2 regions of the Streptomyces sp. NBC_01429 genome follow, and region 2 is predicted to be linked to the other one. Evidence: riboswitches for the same ligand, from Rfam matches in the RefSeq annotation. Region 2 holds a riboswitch; the other holds the start of a gene.

Region 1 (4,803 bases), 1.2 Mb from region 2:
CTCCCCGGCCCGGGTCGCCACCGCCATCACCGTGGGCGCCACCACCAGCACGGACGCCAAGGCCAGCTACTCCAACTACGGCTCGGCCGTGAACATCTTCGCGCCCGGCTCGTCCATCGTCGCGGGCTACAACACCAGCGACACGGCCACCGCCACGCTCTCCGGCACCTCCATGGCCACCCCGCACGTGGCGGGCGCGGCAGCGGTCTACCTGGCGGGCCACACCAGCGCCACCCCGGCCGCGGTGCTCAGCGCCCTGACCGGCGGGGCCACCTCCGGCGCGCTCTCCAGCGTCGGTACGGGCTCGCCCAACCTGCTGCTGCGGCTCATCTCGTAACGGCGGGACGTTTCATAACAGCGTGACAGCGTGACCGAGCCGTGGTCCACGGAATTCAGTGGACCACGGCTCCCTTTTATTCACGCGGGCAGCAAAGAAAGATCCCCCGCCCAATTCATGTCTTTGTATACGGCGTGATTGTTAATGCGGAGCGCTCGCGATGTTTACGGCATGTTGCGAAGCCCTCACCTTTTCCCGGCCGCGCTCCGGACGGCGCAGCCGGTGCGCCGCGGTGGTCCGCTCGGCGTGCAGCGCCGTGAGGGCCCGCGCCCGCTCGGCGTCGCCGCGCGCCACCGCGTCCACGATCGCGCCGTGCTCGGCCCAGGACTCCACGGGGTGGGCGGGCTGCTCGACCAGGTACATCCAGGCGATCTTGTGCCGCAGCTGGGTGAGCAGCGCGGTGAGCGCCGGGCTGCCGGATGCCTGGGCGAGCGTCTCGTGGAACCAGGCACCGAGGGAGCGCAGGTCCTCGCCCTGGCCGCGCCTGGCCCGCTCCTGCCCCAGTCTGACCAGGCCGCGCAGGACCTTGAGGTGGGCCTCCGTACGGCGCTGGGCGGCCCGTGCGGCGCCGAGCGGCTCCAGCAGCAGCCGCACCTCCAGGAGGTCCGCCGCCTCCTGCTCCGTGGGCTCGGCCACACACGCGCCGACATGGCGGCGGGTGGTCACGAAGCCCTCCGACTCCAGCGTGCGAAGGGCCTCACGCACCGGGACGCGGGAGACGCCGTAGCGCCGCGCCAGGTGTTCCTCGGTGAGTCTGCCGCCCCGCTCGAACAGGCCGGAGACGATGTCGTCGCGAATGGCCGTGCATACCGAGTGCGCGGGAATGCGCATGTCCGAACCTCCGCCTTAATCCGCGCGAAACGCAGCCGATTGACGCCTGTTCCGTGACTCTATTGCAATCAACGCGAATTTCCGAAGGGTGCCCGAAATCCATGGATATCTTTTGGCCAACGGAGGCGGATCGGGACGGTGCGGCCGGGCGGGGCCCGGCGCGCGTCGTCAGACGGTGACGCCGTGCGCCCGCAGATACGCGGCGGGGTCCATGTCGGTGCCGTACTCCTGGCCGGTCCTCGCCTCGAAGTGCAGATGCGGTCCGGTGGCGTTGCCGGTGGCGCCCGAGAGCCCGATCCGCTGTCCGGCGGCGACGCTCTGTCCGACGGAGACGGCGATGGACGAGAGGTGGCCGTACTGGGTGTAGGTGCCGTCGCTCATCCGCAGCACGATGTTGTTGCCGTACGAGCCGCCCCAGCCGGCCTCGACCACGGTGGCCGCGCCGACGGCGACGACCGAAGTGCCCGTGGCGGCGCGGAAGTCGACGCCCGAGTGGCTGCCGGAGGACCACAGCGAGCCGCCGGTGCGGTACCCGGTGGTGATGTACGAGCCCGCGACGGGGAGCTGGAAGGTGTTGAGGCGCTCGCGTTCCGCGGCGCGCGCCGCGCGCTGCCGCTCGGCGCGGATCTCCTTGGCGCGGGCGTCCGCCATGCGCCTGGCCTCCGCCTTCGCGACGGCCTCGGCCTTGATCCTGGCGACCCGGTCGGCGGCGTGGCGCTGGGCGTCCGCCTGGTCGTCGATCACGCCGGGGAGGGAGTCGCCGAGGGCGATGGCGTGGGCCAGACCGGTCTGCGATGCGGCCTCGACGCGCGCGTCGGCGGCGAGCGCCGGGGAGGCGGCGAGGGTTCCGATGACCCCTGTCGCGGTGAGTGTCGCGGCGCCCGCGGCGCTCGCGCCCCTGCGGCTCCTACCGTTGCGGGCACGGTGCTTCCCGGTGGCACGGGTGAACGCCATGAAGTGGCTGGTCCTTTCCTTCCCTCTCGCCTACCGGGTCAGCTGACGGGTTCGGAGCAGGAAGGTCTCCTACGGGCCCCTCCACGCGGGCAGAGCCCCGCGAAGGCGGTCCGATTCACCCCAGGGACACGAGTGGGTCCCCGGCTCCCCAGGCTCGCGCCTGACGGGGACTCGGCGATGGCTGTCCGATGCCACGGGTGCGGCGCAACGGGCGAACAGCCGGACCGACGCTAAGCGGCTCATCTTTCAATCGCCAAACAGATAGGCAGTTTTGTCGCATACACCACAGAACAGACTGCGCCTTTCACTGAGGAAGCGGACATAGTCCGGGAAGTTGACATAAAAGGGGGAACCCCGGCGACCGAGGTCGCCGGGGTTCCCGAAAAGGGCCGGATCAGCCGGTGACAACCGTCACTTCGCCGATGCCGAGAGCCTCGACAGGCTCCTTGATCTGCGCGGCGTCCCCGACCAGCACGGTGACGAGCCGGTCCACCGGGAAGGCGTTGACGACCGCGGCCGTCGCCTCGACGGTGCCGGTGGTCGCCAGCCGCGCGTACAGCTGGGCCTGGAAGTCGTCCGGGAGGAACTGCTCGACCTGGTCGGCGAGCGTGGCGGCGACGGAGGCGGCCGTCTCGTACTTGAGCGGGGCCACCCCCACCAGGTTCTGCACGGCGACATCGCGCTCGGCGTCGGTGAGCCCCTCGGCCGCGAGCGTGCGCAGCACCTTCCAGAGGTCCTCCAGCGCGGGACCCGTCGAAGCGGTGTCGACGGAACCGCTGATGGCGAGCATCGCGGCGCCGGTCGCCCCGCCCGGCGCGTCGGGCGCCGAGGAGCGGATCACCTGGCCGTAGGCCCGTACACCGTAGGTGTAGCCCTTCTCCTCGCGCAGCACCCGGTCGAGCCGGGAGGTGAGCGTGCCGCCCAGGCAGTAGGTGCCCAGCACCTGGGCGGCCCAGACGCGGTCGTGCCGGTCGGCGCCGATGCGGCCGATCAGCAACTGGGTCTGGACGGCGCCGGGGCGGTCGACGATGACCACCCGGCCGGTGTCGTCCGCGGTGATGGGCGGGGCGGGCCGGGGCGCGGCGGTGTCGCCGGTCCAGTCGCCGAGGGTTTCGGCGAGGATCCCGTCCAGATCGACGCCGGTGAGGTCACCGACGATCACCGCGGTGGCCGTGGCGGGGCGTACGTGCGCCTCGTAGAAGGCGCGTACGCCCGCCGCGTCGATGCGCTCCACCGTCTCCTCGGTGCCCTGGCGCGGCCGCGACATGCGCAGGGAGGCCGGGAACAGCTCCTTGGAGAGCTGCTTGGCGGCGCGGCGCCCCGGGTTGGCGCTCTCGTGCGGGATCTCGTCCAGCCGGTTGCGGACGAGCCGCTCCACCTCGCTGTCCGAGAAGGCGGGGGCCCGCAGTGCCTCGGCGAGCAGGCCGAGCGCCTTGGGCAGCCGGGAGACGGGGACCTCCAGGGAGACCCGCACCCCGGGGTGGTCGGCGTACGAGTCGAGCGTGGCGCCGCAGCGCTCCAGCTCGGCGGCGAACTCCTCGGCGCTGTGCTTGTCGGTGCCCTCGGAGAGCGCCCGCGCCATGATCGTGGCGACGCCGTCGAGCCCGGCGGGCTCGGCGTCCAGCGGGGCGTCGAGGTTGATCTCGACGGCCACCACCTGCTGGCCGGGGCGGTCGCAGCGCAGGACCGTCAGCCCGTTGCCGAGCGTGGCGCGCCCGGGGGCGGGGAAGGCCCAGGGCCTGGCCTCGCCGGCCGTCGGCTGCGGATGGAAATCCATGGTCACGGCAGCGTCGGTCACTGGTCCGCCCCCTCCTGGTCGTCGGTCTCGTCCTGGTCGGCCGCTTCGGCGGTGTCCTCGGCGGTGAGCGGCTCGTACACCAGTACCGCCCTGTTGTCGGGGCGCAGCCGCGCGGCGGCCACGGCCCGGACCTCGGCCGCCGTGATGTCCAGCACCCGGTCGACGGCGGACAGGGCCAGCTGCGGATCGCCGAACAGGACCGCGAACCTGCACAGTTCGTCGGCGCGGCCGGCGACCGTGCCGAGCCGGTCCAGCCACTCGCGCTCCAACTGGGCCTGGGCGCGCTCCATCTCCTCGGCGGTCGGGCCCTCGGCGGCGAGCCGGGCCAGCTCCTCGTCGACCGCGGCCTCGATCTGCGGGACCTCGACGCCGCCGGACGTCTTCACGTCCAGCCAGCCGAGCGAGGGGGCACCCGCCAGCCGGAGCAGTCCGAAGCCCGCGGCGACCGCGGTCCGGTCGCGCCGTACCAGCCGGTTGTGGAGCCGCGAGGACTCCCCGCCGCCGAGCACGGTGAGCGCCAGGTCGGCGGCGTCGCACTCGCGGGTGCCGTCGTGCGGCAGCCGGTAGGCGGCCATCAGCGCGCGCGCCGGGACCTCCTCGTGGATCTCCTCCCGCAACTGCTCGCCGATGACGTCGGGCAGCGAGCCGTCGCGCGGCGGCCGCTTGCCGTCGTGGGACGGGATCGAGCCGAAGTACTTCTCGATCCAGGCGAGTGTCCGCTCGGGGTCGATGTCGCCGACGACCGACAGCACCGCGTTGTTCGGCGCGTAGTTGGTACGGAAGAACGCGCGGGCGTCGTCCAGCGTCGCCGCGTCCAGATCGGCCATGGAACCGATCGGGGTGTGGTGGTACGGGTGGCCCTCGGGGTACGAGAGTGCGGTCA
Region 2 (4,803 bases):
ACATCGACCCGCCCGACCACACCCGGCTGCGCCGGCTGGTGGCCAAGGCGTTCACGCCCCGCAGGGTCGCCGTATTCGCCCCGCGCGTACAGGAACTGACGGACCGGCTGATCGACGGTTTCGCCGCCCGGGGCGAGGCGGATCTGATCCATGATTTCGCGTTCCCGCTCCCCATCTACGCGATCTGCGATCTCCTCGGGGTGCCGCCGGAGGACCAGGACGACTTTCGCGACTGGGCCGGCATGATGCTGCGACATTCAAAGCCGGGACACGGTGGTGGGCCGCGCGGCGGAGTGGCACGTTCCGTGAAGAAGATGCGCGGTTATCTGGCCGAGCTGATCCACCGTAAAAGGGCGAATCCCGGCGACGATCTGATTTCCGATCTGATCAGGTCGAGCGACCACGGCGAACACCTCACGGAGAATGAGGCCGCCGCGATGGCTTTCATCATCCTGTTTGCCGGTTTTGAGACGACGGTCAATCTCATCGGCAATGGCATGTACACGCTTATGCGGAATCCGGAGCAGCGGACCCGGCTCCAGGATTCGCTCGCGGCCGGGGAGACCGGGCTGCTGGCCACGGGGGTCGAGGAACTCCTGCGGTACGACGGTCCGGTGGAGCTGGCGACCTGGCGGTACGCCACCGAGCCGCTCACCCTGGGCGGGCAGCGGATCGAGGCGGGCGACCCCGTGCTGGTGGTGCTCGCCGCCGCCGACCGGGACCCGGAGCGCTTCGCCGACCCCGATGTCCTGGACCTCGCCCGGCGTGACAATCAGCACCTCGGGTACGGGCACGGCATCCACTACTGCCTCGGCGCGCCGCTGGCGAGAGTGGAGGGGCAGACCGCGCTCGCGACCCTGCTGACGCGCCTTCCCGATGTGCGGCTTGCGGAAGATCCTGCCGATTTGCGATGGCGCGGCGGGCTCATCATGCGTGGATTGCGCACACTTCCGGTGCAGTTCACGCCATTGTCCGGCTGATAGCGCGGCGGCCCGGAAAAGGACAATCCGACGGCAATTCTCTGACGGTCCGTCAAGACTGTGACTTTTGCGTGATCTCCGCTGCATCGACTTGTGACAAGCGTTCGAGTACCGCTACGTTCACGACGACTCAGCAGTTCCACGCCGGGTCGAACTGACAGTCAGACGGAAGGCAACCGCATGCGCTCCGGGAAACATCGTCGGCCTCGCCAGGCCCCTGCCCTTCTCGTTGCCGCGGGGGTGACCGGGTCGGCGATCGCCATCCCCCTGCTCGCCGCCAGCGGCGCCGGCGCGGCGGAAGCCTCGACGTGGGACCGCGTCGCCGAGTGCGAGAGCGGCGGCCAGTGGAGCGCCAACCTCGGCAACGGCTCCTACGGCGGGCTCCAGCTGACCCAGGAGGCATGGGACAGCTTCGGTGGTGCGGAGTACGCGGCCAGCCCCGATCTGGCGAGCCGCTCGCAGCAGATCCTGATAGCCGAGAAGGTCCTGGAGGCGCAGGGCACCAAGGCGTGGTCGAGCTGCGCCACGGTCTCCGGCCTCACGAAGGGCATCGCGGGCGTCGTCGGCGGAGTGGTCGAGGGCGTGACCGGCTCCGGGAAGGGCGACCAGGGCACCGGCCAGTCGGGCAGCGGCTCCTCGGCCTCCCCCGGCACCGGCTCCTCGGCGTCGGACGACCAGGGCGACACGCAGACGGACGAGCCCACGACCTCCGGGTCCTCCTCCACCCCCGCGCCCGGAGCCACCGGTTCCGCGAGCCCCTCCGGCTCCGGCACCACCGAGCCCTCCAAGGGCAAGCACCGGGGCGCCGCCGCCAACGAGGACGGCGCGTCGGCCGATTCGGGTACGGAGCGCGAGCCGGACGACCGCGCCTCGCGCGGCGGCGGCTCGGGCCGTACCGGCGGCAGCCTCACCGGCGTGACGGGTGGTGAGGAAGCCGGTCAGGGTGAATCCGTCGTCGTCGGCGGCGAATCCCTCTCCGTCGTGATCGGCACCCAGAAGGTCGCCGGCGGCTGGGTCTGAGTGAACGGGGCGCCGTTGACGCCGACGGCGCCCCGCTCCGCCCTGGCCAGAGGCGTGGCCGCGCGGCCAAAAGGGCCTCGATCGAGGGGCAGTTAGCTGCCTTATGTCCGCTTCTGCGCAAATGAGACAAGGGTCTCTTTGCCGCAACTGCGGTCTTTTGGCCCGCCGGTTGATCCGATCGGCTCCCACCTGCGGAAACGGGGTGGCCCCCCGGGGCCGGAAGGGCGATTCCTCCCGGATGTCCTTCTTTGAACAACCGGTGGGCCTGTGATTACGGTCTGAACCGCTCGCACCGCGGGCCCCGTCGACCGGAACGCCGAATCCTGCCGCCGGTCGGGGGGAGTAGTCGTCGCGTCAAGCGCCGAAGGCAGGAGCGGGGGACCCAAAGGTTCGCGCCGGTCCCGGCCGTCGAGAGACGGTCCGGGCACGGCTTGGGGTGAAGCCGCGTGTGAGAGCACGCGGCCGGGCAACTCACTTGGCCCGAACCCGACAGCTGACCTCGTAGGCGTCGGTGAGGAGATGCTCCATGCTGCTGTTTTCCAGCAAGGCCAAGCACCGTCGTCCGTCCAAGGCGGTCCGCTACGCCACACTCGCCGGCATCACCGGTGCCGCCGTCGCCGCCCCGCTGATCGGCGCCACCTCCGCCTCCGCCGCCACCGCCTCCGAGTGGGACCAGGTCGCCCAGTGCGAGTCCGGCGGCAACTGGGCCATCAACACCGGCAACAGCTTCTACGGCGGCCTCCAGTTCACCAGCTCCACCTGGGCCGCGTACGGCGGCACCGCCTACGCCCCCCGCGCCGACCAGGCGTCCAAGTCCCAGCAGATAGCCGTCGCCGAGAAGGTCCTGGCCGGCCAGGGCAAGGGTGCCTGGCCGAGCTGTGGCGTGAACCTGTCGAGCGCCTCGTACAGCGGCGGCTCCGGTACGCAGGCCGCCCCGAAGCAGCAGTCGGCCCCCAAGCAGCAGTCCGCCCCGAAGCAGCAGACCGCCCCGAAGCAGCAGTCCGCTCCTCAGCAGCAGGCGCAGCCGCAGTCGAGCCGCGCCGAGGCGCAGCCCGCCTCGCGTAGCCAGAGCCGTCCCGTCACGATCAAGAAGGGTGACGGCGAGTACAAGGTCAAGTCCGGCGACACCCTCTCCAAGATCGCCACGGCCCACAAGGTCGAGGGCGGCTGGAAGAAGGTCTTCGACCTCAACAAGGACATCGTCAAGGACGCCGACGTCATCTACCCGGGCCAGCAGCTCCACCTGAGCTGACCCTCCTCCCGGGCCGCCCCGCGCGGCCCGGGCACACCACCCCGATCTCCCCGGCCCGGCGCGTTCACCCCCGTACGCGCCGGGCCGGGGTCTGCGCCGTACGGCCCGGCTTTCCGGCGTTACCGGTCAGTACGGGACGATAGGGGGCGGGCTCGGGCCGACCGATCATCCCGGGCCGGTTAGGCTCATGGCGCAAGGCCACTGAGAGCTTGCGCCCATGCGTCACATCCCAGAAGGAGATGCTCGTGCCGTCCATCGACGTCGTCGTAGCCCGGGAAATCCTCGACTCCCGAGGCAACCCCACGGTCGAGGTCGAGGTCGGCCTCGACGACGGCAGCACCGGTCGTGCTGCTGTCCCCTCCGGTGCCTCCACCGGTGCGTTCGAGGCCGTCGAACTCCGCGACGGAGACGCCAGCCGCTACCTGGGCAAGGGCGTCGAGAAGGCCGTCCTCGCCGTTATCGAGCAGCTCGGCCCGGAGCTGGTCGGGTACGACGCCACCGAGCAGCGCCTGATCGACCAGGCGATGATCGACCTGGACGCCACCGAGAACAAGGGCTCGCTCGGCGCGAACGCCATCCTCGGTGTCTCGCTCGCCGTCGCGCACGCCGCCTCCGAAGCCTCGGACCTCCCCCTCTTCCGCTACCTCGGCGGCCCGAACGCGCACCTGCTGCCCGTTCCGATGATGAACATCCTGAACGGCGGCTCGCACGCCGACTCCAACGTGGACATCCAGGAGTTCATGATCGCCCCGATCGGCGCGGAGTCCTTCTCCGAGGCGCTGCGCTGGGGCGCCGAGGTCTACCACACCCTCAAGAAGGTCCTGAAGCAGAAGGGCCTGTCCACCGGCCTCGGCGACGAGGGCGGCTTCGCGCCGAACCTGGAGTCCAACCGCGCCGCGCTCGACCTCATCCTCGAAGCGATCAACGAGGCCGGTTACGTCCCCGGCCGCGACATCGCGCTCGCGCTCGACGTCGCCGCGTCCGAGTTCTACAAGGACGGCGTCTACGAGTTCGAGGGCAAGTCGCGCTCGGCCGCCGAGATGACCGAGTACTACGAGGAGCTGGTCGACGCCTACCCGCTCGTCTCCATCGAGGACCCGCTCTTCGAGGACGACTGGGCCGGCTGGAAGGTCATCACCGACAAGCTGGGCTCCAAGGTCCAGATCGTCGGCGACGACCTCTTCGTCACCAACCCGGAGCGCCTCGCGCGCGGCATCGAGGAGGGCTCCGCCAACGCCCTGCTCGTCAAGGTCAACCAGATCGGCTCGCTGACCGAGACCCTGGACGCCGTCGAGCTGGCCCAGCGCAACGGCTTCAAGTGCATGATGTCCCACCGCTCGGGCGAGACCGAGGACGTCACCATCGCCGACCTCGCCGTCGCCGTGAACTGCGGTCAGATCAAGACCGGCGCCCCGGCCCGCTCGGACCGCGTCGCCAAGTACAACCAGCTGCTGCGCATCGAGGAGATCCTCGACGACGCGGCGGTGTACGCGGGCCGCAGCGCGTTCCCGAGGTTTCGCTCTGCGAACGATTAAGAGGATGCGCTCCGCG

The links. Region 2 has a riboswitch for cyclic di-AMP ahead of OG627_RS12820 (transglycosylase family protein). Riboswitches for the same ligand answer to the same signal wherever they lie in the genome.
Region 1: it holds a riboswitch for cyclic di-AMP, as region 2 does, so the genes downstream of both, OG627_RS07295 (M23 family metallopeptidase) here and OG627_RS12820 (transglycosylase family protein) in region 2, are expected to answer to the same signal.

The regions. Positions count from the first base shown of each region.
Region 1 is NZ_CP109599.1:1,776,789-1,781,591, forward strand. Features, by position in the region: gene OG627_RS07285 (S8 family peptidase) at 1-337, shown strand, start outside; gene OG627_RS07290 (GntR family transcriptional regulator) at 479-1,168, opposite strand; gene OG627_RS07295 (M23 family metallopeptidase) at 1,337-2,122, opposite strand; cyclic di-AMP (ydaO/yuaA leader) riboswitch at 2,135-2,309, opposite strand; gene OG627_RS07300 (M16 family metallopeptidase) at 2,517-3,899, opposite strand; gene OG627_RS07305 (M16 family metallopeptidase) at 3,917-4,803, opposite strand, start outside.
Region 2 is NZ_CP109599.1:3,024,752-3,029,554, reverse strand. Features, by position in the region: gene OG627_RS12830 (cytochrome P450 family protein) at 1-980, shown strand, start outside; gene OG627_RS12825 (transglycosylase family protein) at 1,221-2,000, shown strand; cyclic di-AMP (ydaO/yuaA leader) riboswitch at 2,350-2,523, shown strand; gene OG627_RS12820 (transglycosylase family protein) at 2,530-3,252, shown strand; gene eno (phosphopyruvate hydratase) at 3,492-4,787, shown strand.